Regions from separate parts of the Lysinibacillus phoenicis genome, predicted to be linked through region 1. Evidence: riboswitches for the same ligand, from Rfam matches in the RefSeq annotation. Region 1 holds a riboswitch; the other holds the start of a gene.
What was found. A riboswitch is a leader RNA that binds a small molecule or an ion and turns the genes downstream of it on or off. The one in region 1 is predicted to bind S-adenosylmethionine.
Positions count from the first base shown of each region.

Region 1 (5,661 bases):
TCTAATTCAATACCTAATTTATTTTTTAGCTCTTCTCGCTTTTCATTTAATATATGATAGATGCCCTGACCTACCGTTCCAAATCCTAAAATCGCTGCCTTTATAGTTGCCATTCTTGTTATTCCCTCCAACTTACATTCCGCAGTTTCATCAAAGCTAATTTCTCCATGGGGTTGTGTCATGATCATTTGACACCCACCGCAGGCTTTAGTCAACTCTTCTTCGTATGAGTTTTGCTATTTCAGTACGTGTAGCAACACACACAAATTCAAACAATTCAAAATTTAACTTAAAGAAAATTGTATCGCAAATACATACTTTTCACAAGAAAAATCTTTCTAGGAAGGACATTTGTTTTCTCTAGACGTGCAAAAGAAATCGGTTTCATTCCCCTTATTATACGTTTTTTCGATTAATCCATAAGATTTGAACAAAAATTGACTCTTTACATTTAAATAGATGAATGTCTTTCTTCTATTATATATGTATGCTTGGACACCTATAATCTTGTTATTATTTTAAGGACCTCTAAAGAAAAAACTCATTCCCTGTAGCAGTAGAGAATGAGCTTATATATGAGGGGGTTCAACTTGCTTTTGAAAGCAACTGATATCGATATTGTGTTAAAGCTTGTTGAACAAGACTAATTTCTTCTTCTTTAAAATTTGGGACTGCATATGTTCGTTCCACTAATTGAAAAGTACCATACTTTAAGTAAAACTCTGTCGCAGGAAGTGGAATATGGCTTACACCGTAATGTTTATATGCTTCGAAAACTTCCTTTATCGTATAGCTCTCCTCTTCAGCAACAACATGCTCTTGAAATGCTGTATGACCAAAGACTTGCTGCCATTTTCTTTCAACCGATGCAAGGAGGTGTTGGATGGATGAATTATTGACAAAAACATGCCCTTCATTTAGCTCATAAATTAGATAGGATGCAATGTTTTGTGCACTATAGATATTACCCATTTCAAACACTCCTTTATCATCAGTTTTTGGGAAGAGCAGTTACTGGCTAAGTAACTACTCTCCCACATCTATTCAAAAGTGGGGGAGCACTTATGAAAACATTACCTTTATAACAAGAATTTCGTACCCTTAACTTATTCCCTAGTATATAACAAGGATTTAACTAAGTCAATAATACATATAAAAATACTTGGTATTATTTTTCAAAAGGTTCTGATAATCAACAGAGACTTTACTCGACTGATGTAGTAACGTTAGAAGTATTACCAAATGAGGCAAATCGAATGAGAAAATACGTAAACGCTACAACATTCTCCCTTATGTTTTTACTTAAGCTTTTACTGTTTGTTCAGTTGCTGTTGCCTGCGTAATCGCTTGTTCTAGATCTGCAATAATGTCCTCTACTGCCTCTAAACCGATGGATAAGCGAATAAGCGATTCGGTTACTCCAGCTTGAACTAATTCATCTGCTGAGAGCTGTTGATGTGTAGTTGAGGCAGGATGAATAATTAATGACTTGGCATCTCCTACATTTGCTACATGTGAAAATAACTTCACGCTATCAATAAGCTTTCGTCCGGCTTCACGTCCACCTTTAATGCCAAATGTGAGCACTGAACCGAAGCCATTTCTTAAATATTTTTTCGCTAAATCATGTGTTGGGAAATCTTCTAAGCCATTATAATTTACATACTCCACAGATGGGTGGTTCTGTAAATATTCAGCCACTGCCAATGCATTTTCATTGTGTTTAGGGATACGCAAATGAAGCGTTTCTAAACCTTGTAACAAATTAAAGGCTGCGTCTGCGCTCAATGTTGGACCAAAATCACGTAATAGCTGTACGCGTAGCTTCGTAGCAAAAGCTGCTGAAGCCGTATCAATGCCGTAGCGTAAGCCATGGTAAGAAGCATCTGGCTCAGTAAAACCAGGAAAACGTCCGCTAGTCCAATCAAACTTACCAGCATCTACCACTACTCCACCTAAAGTTGTACCATGACCACCTATCCATTTAGTGGCTGAATGAACAACAACATCTGCACCATATTCAATAGGTGTTGAGCCATACGGAGAAGCAAACGTACTATCAATAATTAATGGTAAGCCATTCTCATGTGCAATTTTAGCTACCGCTTCAATATCTAAAACCTTTAAGCTTGGATTACCATAAACTTCAGCAAAAATAGCTTTTGTTTTATCGGTAATTGCAGCCCTAAAATTGTCTGGGTTTGTTTCATCTACAAAAATTGTATTAATACCGTAGTTTGGTAGTGTGTTAGCAAATAAATTATAAGTACCGCCATATAAAGAACTAGCTGCTACAATTTCATCACCAGCTCCAGCTAGGTTTAAAATGGAAAATGCGATAGCCGCTGCACCAGATGAAAGTGCTACTGCTGCTGTTCCACCTTCCAATAAAGCCACACGTTTTTCAAAAACATCAACAGTTGGATTTGTAATGCGTGTGTAAATGTTCCCTGCTTCTTCTAAGGCAAAAAGACGTTGCGCATGAGCAGTGTCTTTAAAAACGAATGCCGTTGAGCGATAGATGGGAACAGTTCGAGATCCTGTCACTGGGTCTGGTTCTTGACCACCATGTAACAACAATGTTTCTGGTTTAAAATTTGTCATTGTGTACCTCCAAATGGTTATTTTTTTACGATGGCACCGGAGATGAGGAGGATTTTTCTGTAGAAAACAAAAACCCTCTTCAGCTAAGAAGAGGGTTGCGGTTGCAAGTTTTCCTCCCCTTATCTGCCAGATCCAAGTAAGAATCTGTAGGAATTAGCACCTTAGTAAGTTCATCACTTACTGGTTGCCGGGCATCATAGGGCCTATCCCTCCGCCGCTCTTGATAAGAGTATGAGATTCAATTTCCATCGTTGTTACACAGTATAAACATAGAGTTTTTTTCTGTCAACATGTAAATTTTATTTTTTCCGAAACTTCTGTCTGCTCTTTTACGTACTATGAACGCATACACTATTTTAGAAAAAATTTTGAAGGGAGTATTTTTATGGTAAAAGCCGTGATTATTTTTCTCTTAGTTGGATATTTAATTGGCTGTATTCACGGCTCTAAAGTGGCACAATTTTTATCTGGGGTTGATTTAAAAAAAGCTGGCCATGGTAATGCTGGTGCATCCAATGCTACACTTTCCCTAGGCTGGAAATATGGCGTTTTAGTAGCTCTCATCGATATTGGTAAAGGTGTTGTAGCCATTATCGGCGCACACATTTATTTAGCAGATGCTATACATTTAACCGAAGGACAAATATGGCTTTTAACTTACATGATGGCTGCAGGGGTTATTTTAGGTCATAATTTCCCATTTTATATGGGCTTTAATGGTGGAAAAGGTACTGCTTCCATTATTGGCATTTTACTTGCTGTTGATTGGAAAATAGGTTTATTTGCACTTATTCTATTTGTCATTTTATCTTTCGCAACAAACTATTTAATTGTTGGAGTACTTGAGTTTTATCTCGTTTTTTGTACAGCAACTTATTTATGGATTCCTGGAATCGGTCCTACTGTTATTGCTGTCCTTCTATTTGGCATAGCGATTATTTTGCACATTGAAAATATTAAACGATTAGTAAATGGCACAGAGCCAAAAGTCACATCTGCATTTAAGAAAAAGAAATAAAGTTTTACATTTACAAACTATTTAAATATAACTACAAATCCCTCTTTATTCGATTTTGACAACAAAGCGTGCTATGCTCATGATATAGATAAGACACAAAGGAGAGAATATTTAAATGGTTAAAGAATTATTACGCAACCATTCCTCGGTTCGTATTTATGATGGCAATCCGATTTCAAGAGAAATCATCGAGGATTTAATTGCAACAGCACAAATGGCTGCCACATCACATTTTGTCCAAGCCTATAGTGTAATATGGGTAACAGATGCAGACAAAAAGGAGAAATTAGGATTACTCTCTGGTAACCCTCGTCAATATGAAACTTCTGGTGGTGCTTTTGTCTTTTGCGTTGACTTCAAGCGTCTTCAAATGGCTGGAAAACTAGAAGGTGTAGACATAGTTGCAGACTCTGCTGAAAATGTTCTAGTGGGTGTAGCTGATGTATCGTTGTTTGCACAGAACTTTGTGATCGCAGCAGAATCAATGGGGTATGGAATTTGCTATATTGGAGGGGTACGTAACAATCCTTCCGAAATAAGTGAATTATTTAATCTACCTGATCACGTTTTTCCTTTATTCGGCCTAACAATTGGCGTACCAGCACGACGCAATGAAGTCAAACCACGCTTACCTGTGTCTGCCGTATTACATGAAAACGGATACAATGTAGACAAGTATGATGAGCTTTTACCAGCTTATAATGAGACAATGGAGATGTATTATAATAACCGATCCTCAAATAGAAAAATTGATAATTGGACAAAACAAATGGCTGATTTTTTAGTCGAACAACGTCGACCTCATATCAAAGAGTTTTTAGCTACAAAAGGATTTAATTGGAAGTAATTAACTGATTACGCTCAGTGTAATTTACTATGAACTACCAAGAGACCTAATATTTATATTCAGTATCATAACGACTTATTGATTTTGTTTACTACTGCTAGTAAATGCAGCATGATTGTTTGAAGCTGGGGGAATGGAAATAAAATCCCTCCTGCCAACGTTCTTTTTATACTAGTGATTTTTTCAATAACATAATGGGGTTACTATCGTATGATAATAACCCCATTTTTTTCATAATATCATTACTTATCTATATTAAATCTAGTAATTTTGTCTCGATATATAGAGTAAAGACTGCTTCAAATTAAACGAAAAGACTCTTCCCATTTCCAGCTATTCCATTCATATTAATAAATGAACCCTATTGAAGAAAGGAGTTTTACTAACGATGTCTCATATCAATAAACATCTTGCTCATACCTTAGAACAACAGCATAAGAGAAGTGTAAGAGGTTTATTTTTAAAAATAGAAGAATTAAATAATGCGTGCACCGAGCTAAGAAAGCGGTTAGAGCCACGTGTTAATTTGACACTGTATAAAAATGCTATTGATTATGTTAATCAATTTGTTTCCCACACTTCTATTCTAAATTTGAAGTTTATTACAAATACCCAAAATCTAGAGGTGGCTGTCTTACATGCACTTCTATTATCCTATATTTTAGAAAATGAAGATGATCATTCTTTTGAATATGAAGATAGATTGCTACAAGACTATGTACAACAAATTTTTACTTTAAATGACCATGCAAGGACACTTTTTATGAACCATAGAGGCAAAATGCTTACCTCCATTCAAAAACAATCGACATAACAAAAGACGATCTTCGTTATCCTAAGATCGTCTTTTGTTTTTTATTGTAACCCTTTAATAATGAGGGATCGAACTGGTAAGAACTGTTCCCCTGTATCACCATACGTGATAATTACCTCATCACCTTCTTGTAAATAAATGGCTAGAGGTTCTGTTTCAGCACTGACTAAATAATTTTCACCATTGTTTAATAAGAAAGAAACTGTCGTAAAATCTCCTAAACGTTCCTTGTACACACGTAATACTTTCCCACTAGCTTGCTTCTCCTCAGCATTTGAACTACCGTCAACTGTATTTCCTCCACGGCTTAATGCAGTTTTATATAATTTTAGTGCCTCCTTAGGAGTAGTAGCATAAACGGAGATTTCAGGATTGGCA
Region 1 covers NZ_JBDFMP010000002.1:2,430,842-2,436,502, forward strand. The annotation lists gene ABC382_RS13535 (homoserine dehydrogenase) at 1-113, opposite strand, end outside; gene ABC382_RS13540 (hypothetical protein) at 586-972, opposite strand; gene ABC382_RS13545 (O-acetylhomoserine aminocarboxypropyltransferase/cysteine synthase family protein) at 1,303-2,604, opposite strand; SAM riboswitch class I at 2,721-2,834, opposite strand; gene ABC382_RS13550 (glycerol-3-phosphate acyltransferase) at 2,990-3,622, shown strand; gene chrR (class II chromate reductase ChrR) at 3,738-4,469, shown strand; gene ABC382_RS13560 (hypothetical protein) at 4,858-5,283, shown strand; gene ABC382_RS13565 (hypothetical protein) at 5,325-5,661, opposite strand, start outside.

Region 2 (5,661 bases), 1.5 Mb from region 1:
AGATTTGAGCTAATGTTGACTCTACATACGCGGTTGCCGCACCAATGAAAGCAATTGCCCACATCCAAAAGACAGCACCGGGTCCTCCCATTCCAATCGCTGTCGCAGTACCGGCAATATTACCTGTACCTACACGTCCTGATAGTGCTATCGACATGGCTTGGAAAGACGAAATTCCTTTGTCCGATTTTTCCCCTTTAAACATTAAAACAAACATATCTTTAATATGCCTTACTTGTAGGAACCTTGTAATGATTGAGAAAAACAACCCAATCAACAAGATACCATAAATAAACCACGGTCCCCATAATATCCCATTTAACTTCTCCACAATTACATCCATTTTACCCCTCCAATTTAAAATACCTTACTTTAAGTCATTATAGTATTACACTTTTCTGAAAATTACAATATTATTTTTAAGTAACAATATTTAAGTAAGTAACCTAGTAAATGGAAGGGTATAAACCTATTTAATTATATAACCAATTCTTCTTAGCGCATTATTAATAAAATCTCGAATATACATAAAAATCTCTTCACGCTCTACTTCATGAAATAAATTATGATAACAATTTTCCCATTCTTTGAACTGAAACTCTGTGAATTCTTGTTGATGAAGCCAATTACGAGTTTGTCGAGTTTCAGTAATCTTATCTTTCTCAGCAGTCATGATGAGCATCGGCATATTCGGGAATTCACCTTTAGGTAGCAGCACTAAATTTTTCATCATTTGCTGCAGCTCCCGATACCATTTCACTGACACGACAGACATGAATGGTATATCATCTTTCATCTCTTCTCTACCTTCAACACTTCGCGTTAATTTTTCTAAATTAATATCGTGTGTCATTTTAACATTAGCTGTTAAAGCACTTAAACTCGTTAAAGCATTCGATAATTTACCTGGTAATAGCTTTAATTGCAACCAAGGTGATGTCAAAATAATGCCAGCACATTCATATTGCTTCTTTTGCATTGTATGGAGAATTAATGTTGCTCCAAGACCATGACCTATTAAAAAGGTTGGTAAATTATATGAAAAAGCATTTTCAATTAGATTTCTTGTATACTTATTGTACAATTTGAAGTCCTCATCATGGACACGAGCAAACCTTGCATTAATACCATGATTAGGTAAATCCCCCATGACTATGTGGAAGCCTTCCATTCTTAATTTCTCTATAAGCCATGCATACCAACGGTGATTTTCATAAGCACCATGAAGAATAGCAATCACAGCCTTTGCTTGTCCATCAGCTTCCCATTTCCACATTCACATAGTCCTCCTAAAAAATAATTACACTTTGATTATATCGAAATAAATGCCACATTTTAATTTTATATTTCCATAAAGTTGCGTATTTGATACGATAATACTACATTATAGAAAGAAAAGAGGCGATTTTCATGATTTATCCATTCAAAGATAAAACGCCAAAGATCGATCCGTCTGTTTTCATTGCTGATTATGCAACCGTTACGGGCGATGTAACAATTGGTGCTGAAACAACAATTTGGTTTAATACAGTCATTCGTGGGGATGTCTCACCAACAATTATTGGTAAACGTGTTAGCATCCAAGATCTTTGTTGCTTACATCAAAGCCCAAAATATCCACTTATTATTGAAGATGAGGTTACAGTCGGACACCAAGTCACTTTACATAGTTGTACAATTCGCAAAAATGCTTTAATTGGTATGGGCTCCATTATATTAGACGGTGCAGAAATTGGAGAGGGTGCATTTATTGGAGCAGGAAGCCTCGTACCTCCAGGTAAGGTCATTCCTCCGAATAGTTTAGCATTGGGTCGCCCAGCCAAAGTTGTCCGTGAATTAAATGCTGAAGACAAAGAGGATATGGAGCGTATCGTACGTGAATACGTAGAAAAAGGTCAATATTATAAATCCCTTCAGAAGTAACCAATCATACACAAAAATTCAATACTAACGAAAAAAATCCCTCGCGTGGCCGTGACCATTTCTTGTTCACGAGCCAGTGCGAGGTTTTTTTGAAAAAATAAAAGGGGCAACATTGCCCCCTTGCATATTAGTACACTAGAATAACGTTCTAACGACTTCATTACTTTAGTTCAATAGTTTACAGATGTGCTTTTTCTCGAAGTGCATCAGCTTTATCGATTTGTTCCCATGGCACATTTAAGTCAGTGCGGCCAAAATGACCATATGCTGCAGTTTGTTTATAGATCGGACGGCGTAGATCCAGCATTTTAATTATACCTGCTGGGCGTAGATCAAATAGTTCACGAACCCATTCTACGATTTCACTTTCTTTCACTCTGCCTGTACCAAATGTATCGACAGCAATGGAAACAGGTTGTGCAACACCAATCGCATAGGCAAGTTGTACCTCAGCGCGGTCTGCTAATCCAGCTGCTACAATATTTTTCGCTACATAACGTGCTGCATAAGCTGCTGAACGGTCTACCTTTGTCGCATCCTTACCTGAGAATGCTCCACCACCATGACGCGCGTAACCACCGTATGTATCAACAATGATTTTACGTCCTGTTAACCCAGCATCTCCTTTTGGTCCACCGATTACAAAACGGCCAGTTGGGTTGATGAAATATTTCGTGTTAGCATCTAATAATTCACTTGGCACAACAGGTCCAATAACAAATTCTTTTAAATCTGCTTGAATTTGATCCAGTGTTGCCTCTTCATCATGCTGTGTTGAAATAACAATAGTATCCACACGTACTGGTACATTATTGTCATCATATTCAATCGTTACTTGAGTTTTACCATCAGGACGTAAATACGCTAATTCTCCTGATTTACGTACTTCTGTTAAACGACGTGCTAATTTGTGTGCTAAACTAATTGGTAGTGGCATTAACTCTGGTGTTTCATTACATGCGTAACCAAACATTAGACCTTGGTCACCAGCACCAATAGCTTCAATATCAGCATCTGTCATTGAGCCTTCACGCGCTTCTAATGCTTGGTCAACACCTTGTGCAATATCCGGTGATTGTTCACCAATAGCCACAAGCACGGCTAAGTTTTCAGCATCAAAGCCATATTTACCGCGTGTATAGCCTATTTCGGCTACAGTATCACGAACGATACCTTTAATATCTACATAAGTAGAAGTTGTAATTTCTCCTGCTACTAATACTAATCCTGTTGTTACAGTAGTTTCACACGCTACACGTGCATTTGGATCTTCTGCTAAAATAGCATCTAAAATGGCATCCGAGATTTGGTCACAAATTTTATCTGGATGTCCTTCTGTTACACTCTCTGATGTAAACAGTCGACGGTTTGTCATTTGGTTTTCCTCCTATTACTTTTATGAAAAGTAGTTGTGTATGAATACGGTACTCATTACCCATGTCAAGTCCGCTCCTAAGGATTGAACTCTCAAGCCGTTACTGCTGCTTTTAACACGAGGATTTCGAAAGATCCGTCATTATAATAAGGAAAGAACTACATATACTTACCTTTACATTCATTTTAAACAATAAAAAAATCCTTTACTCACGTTACTTTACATGAGGAAAGGAATAATGACTTCGTAACCTTTCACTCTTATCGTTCAAGGGATGTTCCCTTGCATCAGGTTGGCACCAACGCATGTCGTGAAATGATTCATGCAGGTTGCCGGGTTTCACAGGGCCTGACCCTCCACCAGCTCGGGATAAGAGTATCCGTTCAATTGTATGTTACTGAAAAGGTCGAACGTTGTCAAATATTTTCTAATGTATTACTGTATAGAAAGGAAGGAACTGATTAAACAAAAACTTTTCATACTTGGATGATGATGTAAATAGAAGCAAATTAATCCCTACAACATACCTAGCATCTTGTGGTAACATATGTGTGGCTCAATTTTTATGCCTAATTACAGTAGGATTGATTGGATTCTACTCGAAAAACATTATTTTTTGTCAGTTTATTGAAAAGTGATAAAAACTCTAAAATAATTTCTTAATTAGTATAGATTATTTAAGCAATTGTGTTATACTATTTTTGAAATTAAGAAAAAATCCCTCTAAATCAAGGGAATACTATAAAAAAGGATGGTATTTAATCGATGAATTCAGTAGAAATTGCAAACGAACTGAAGGAATTATTAAACGGCGGTAACATTAATGTTCAACTTTCAGTACCACAATTAGCAGAAAAAGCTACATCTCGTGGTGAAGCAATGTTAACAGTAGATGGCGCAGTTCGTGCAGAAACTGGCAAATACACTGGTCGTTCACCTAAAGATAAATATACGGTAGAAGAAGAAAGCACAAAAGATCAAATTGACTGGGGTAAAGTCAACCAACCTATTTCTTCTGAAGTGTTCGATAACCTATATGTAAAAGTAATAAAATATTTAAAAGAACGTGACGAGTTATTCGTATTCAAAGGCTTTGCAGGTGCTGACAAAGATTCTCAATTAAGCATTCAAGTGATTAATGAATACGCTTGGCACAATCTTTTTGCTCATCAATTATTTATCCGTCCAACTAAAGAAGAATTAGCTTCTCATGTTGCAGACTTCACAGTTATCTCTGCTCCTAACTTTAAAGCAGATCCTGCAGTTGATGGTACATCTTCTGAAACATTCATCATTGTATCACTTGAAAAGAAAATTATTTTAATTGGTGGTACTGAGTATGCTGGTGAAATGAAAAAATCTATTTTCGGTATCATGAACTACTTATTACCACAACAAGGAATCCTTTCAATGCACTGTTCAGCAAACGTTGGTGAAGCTGGCGATGTGGCATTATTCTTCGGTCTATCTGGCACTGGTAAAACGACTTTATCTGCTGACCCAGATCGTAAGCTTATCGGTGACGATGAACATGGCTGGTCTGATAATGGAGTGTTCAACATTGAGGGTGGTTGCTATGCAAAAACAATCAACCTTTCTGCTGAAAAAGAACCAGAAATCTACAATGCAATCCGCTTCGGTTCTGTTTTAGAAAACGTAGCTGTTGACCCAGAAACTCGTATTTGTGATTATGATGATGGTTCATTAACAGAAAACACACGTGTTGCTTATCCAATCCAATACATCGAAAATATTGTTGATCCATCTGTTGCAGGTCATCCAAAAACTATCATCTTCTTAACAGCTGATGCGTTTGGCGTATTACCTCCAATCAGTAAATTAACAAAAGAGCAAGCAATGTACCACTTCCTAAGCGGTTTCACTTCTAAACTTGCTGGAACTGAACGTGGTGTAACAGAACCAGAACCAGTATTCTCTACTTGCTTCGGTTCTCCATTCCTTCCACTTCCTGCAACAGTGTATGCAGAAATGTTAGGTCAAAAGATTGACGAGCACGGCGCACAAGTATTCCTAGTAAACACTGGTTGGACTGGTGGCGAATATGGTACAGGTAGCCGTATGAAGCTTTCTTACACACGCACAATGGTACGTGCAGCAATCGATGGCAAATTAACTAATGTAGAAACAACACAAGATGCTGTCTTTGGTTTACACATTCCAACAGCAGTTGAAGGTGTACCTTCTGAAGTGTTAAACCCTCGTGAAGCTTGGGCAGATAAAGCTGCTTATGATGAAAAAGCGGCTGAACTTGCAGGTCTATTCAATGAAAACTTTAAGAAATTCACAAACGTTTCTGAAGCTATCATTACACTTGGTGGCCCATTAAAATAAACTATATACAG
Region 2 covers NZ_JBDFMP010000002.1:3,934,735-3,940,395, reverse strand. The annotation lists gene ABC382_RS21275 (alanine/glycine:cation symporter family protein) at 1-343, opposite strand, end outside; gene ABC382_RS21270 (alpha/beta hydrolase) at 470-1,276, opposite strand; gene ABC382_RS21265 (gamma carbonic anhydrase) at 1,411-1,923, shown strand; gene metK (methionine adenosyltransferase) at 2,102-3,298, opposite strand; SAM riboswitch class I at 3,556-3,674, opposite strand; gene pckA (phosphoenolpyruvate carboxykinase (ATP)) at 4,064-5,650, shown strand.
Region 2: linked by a shared signal. The riboswitch ahead of metK (methionine adenosyltransferase) and the one ahead of ABC382_RS13545 (O-acetylhomoserine aminocarboxypropyltransferase/cysteine synthase family protein) in region 1 are both predicted to bind S-adenosylmethionine.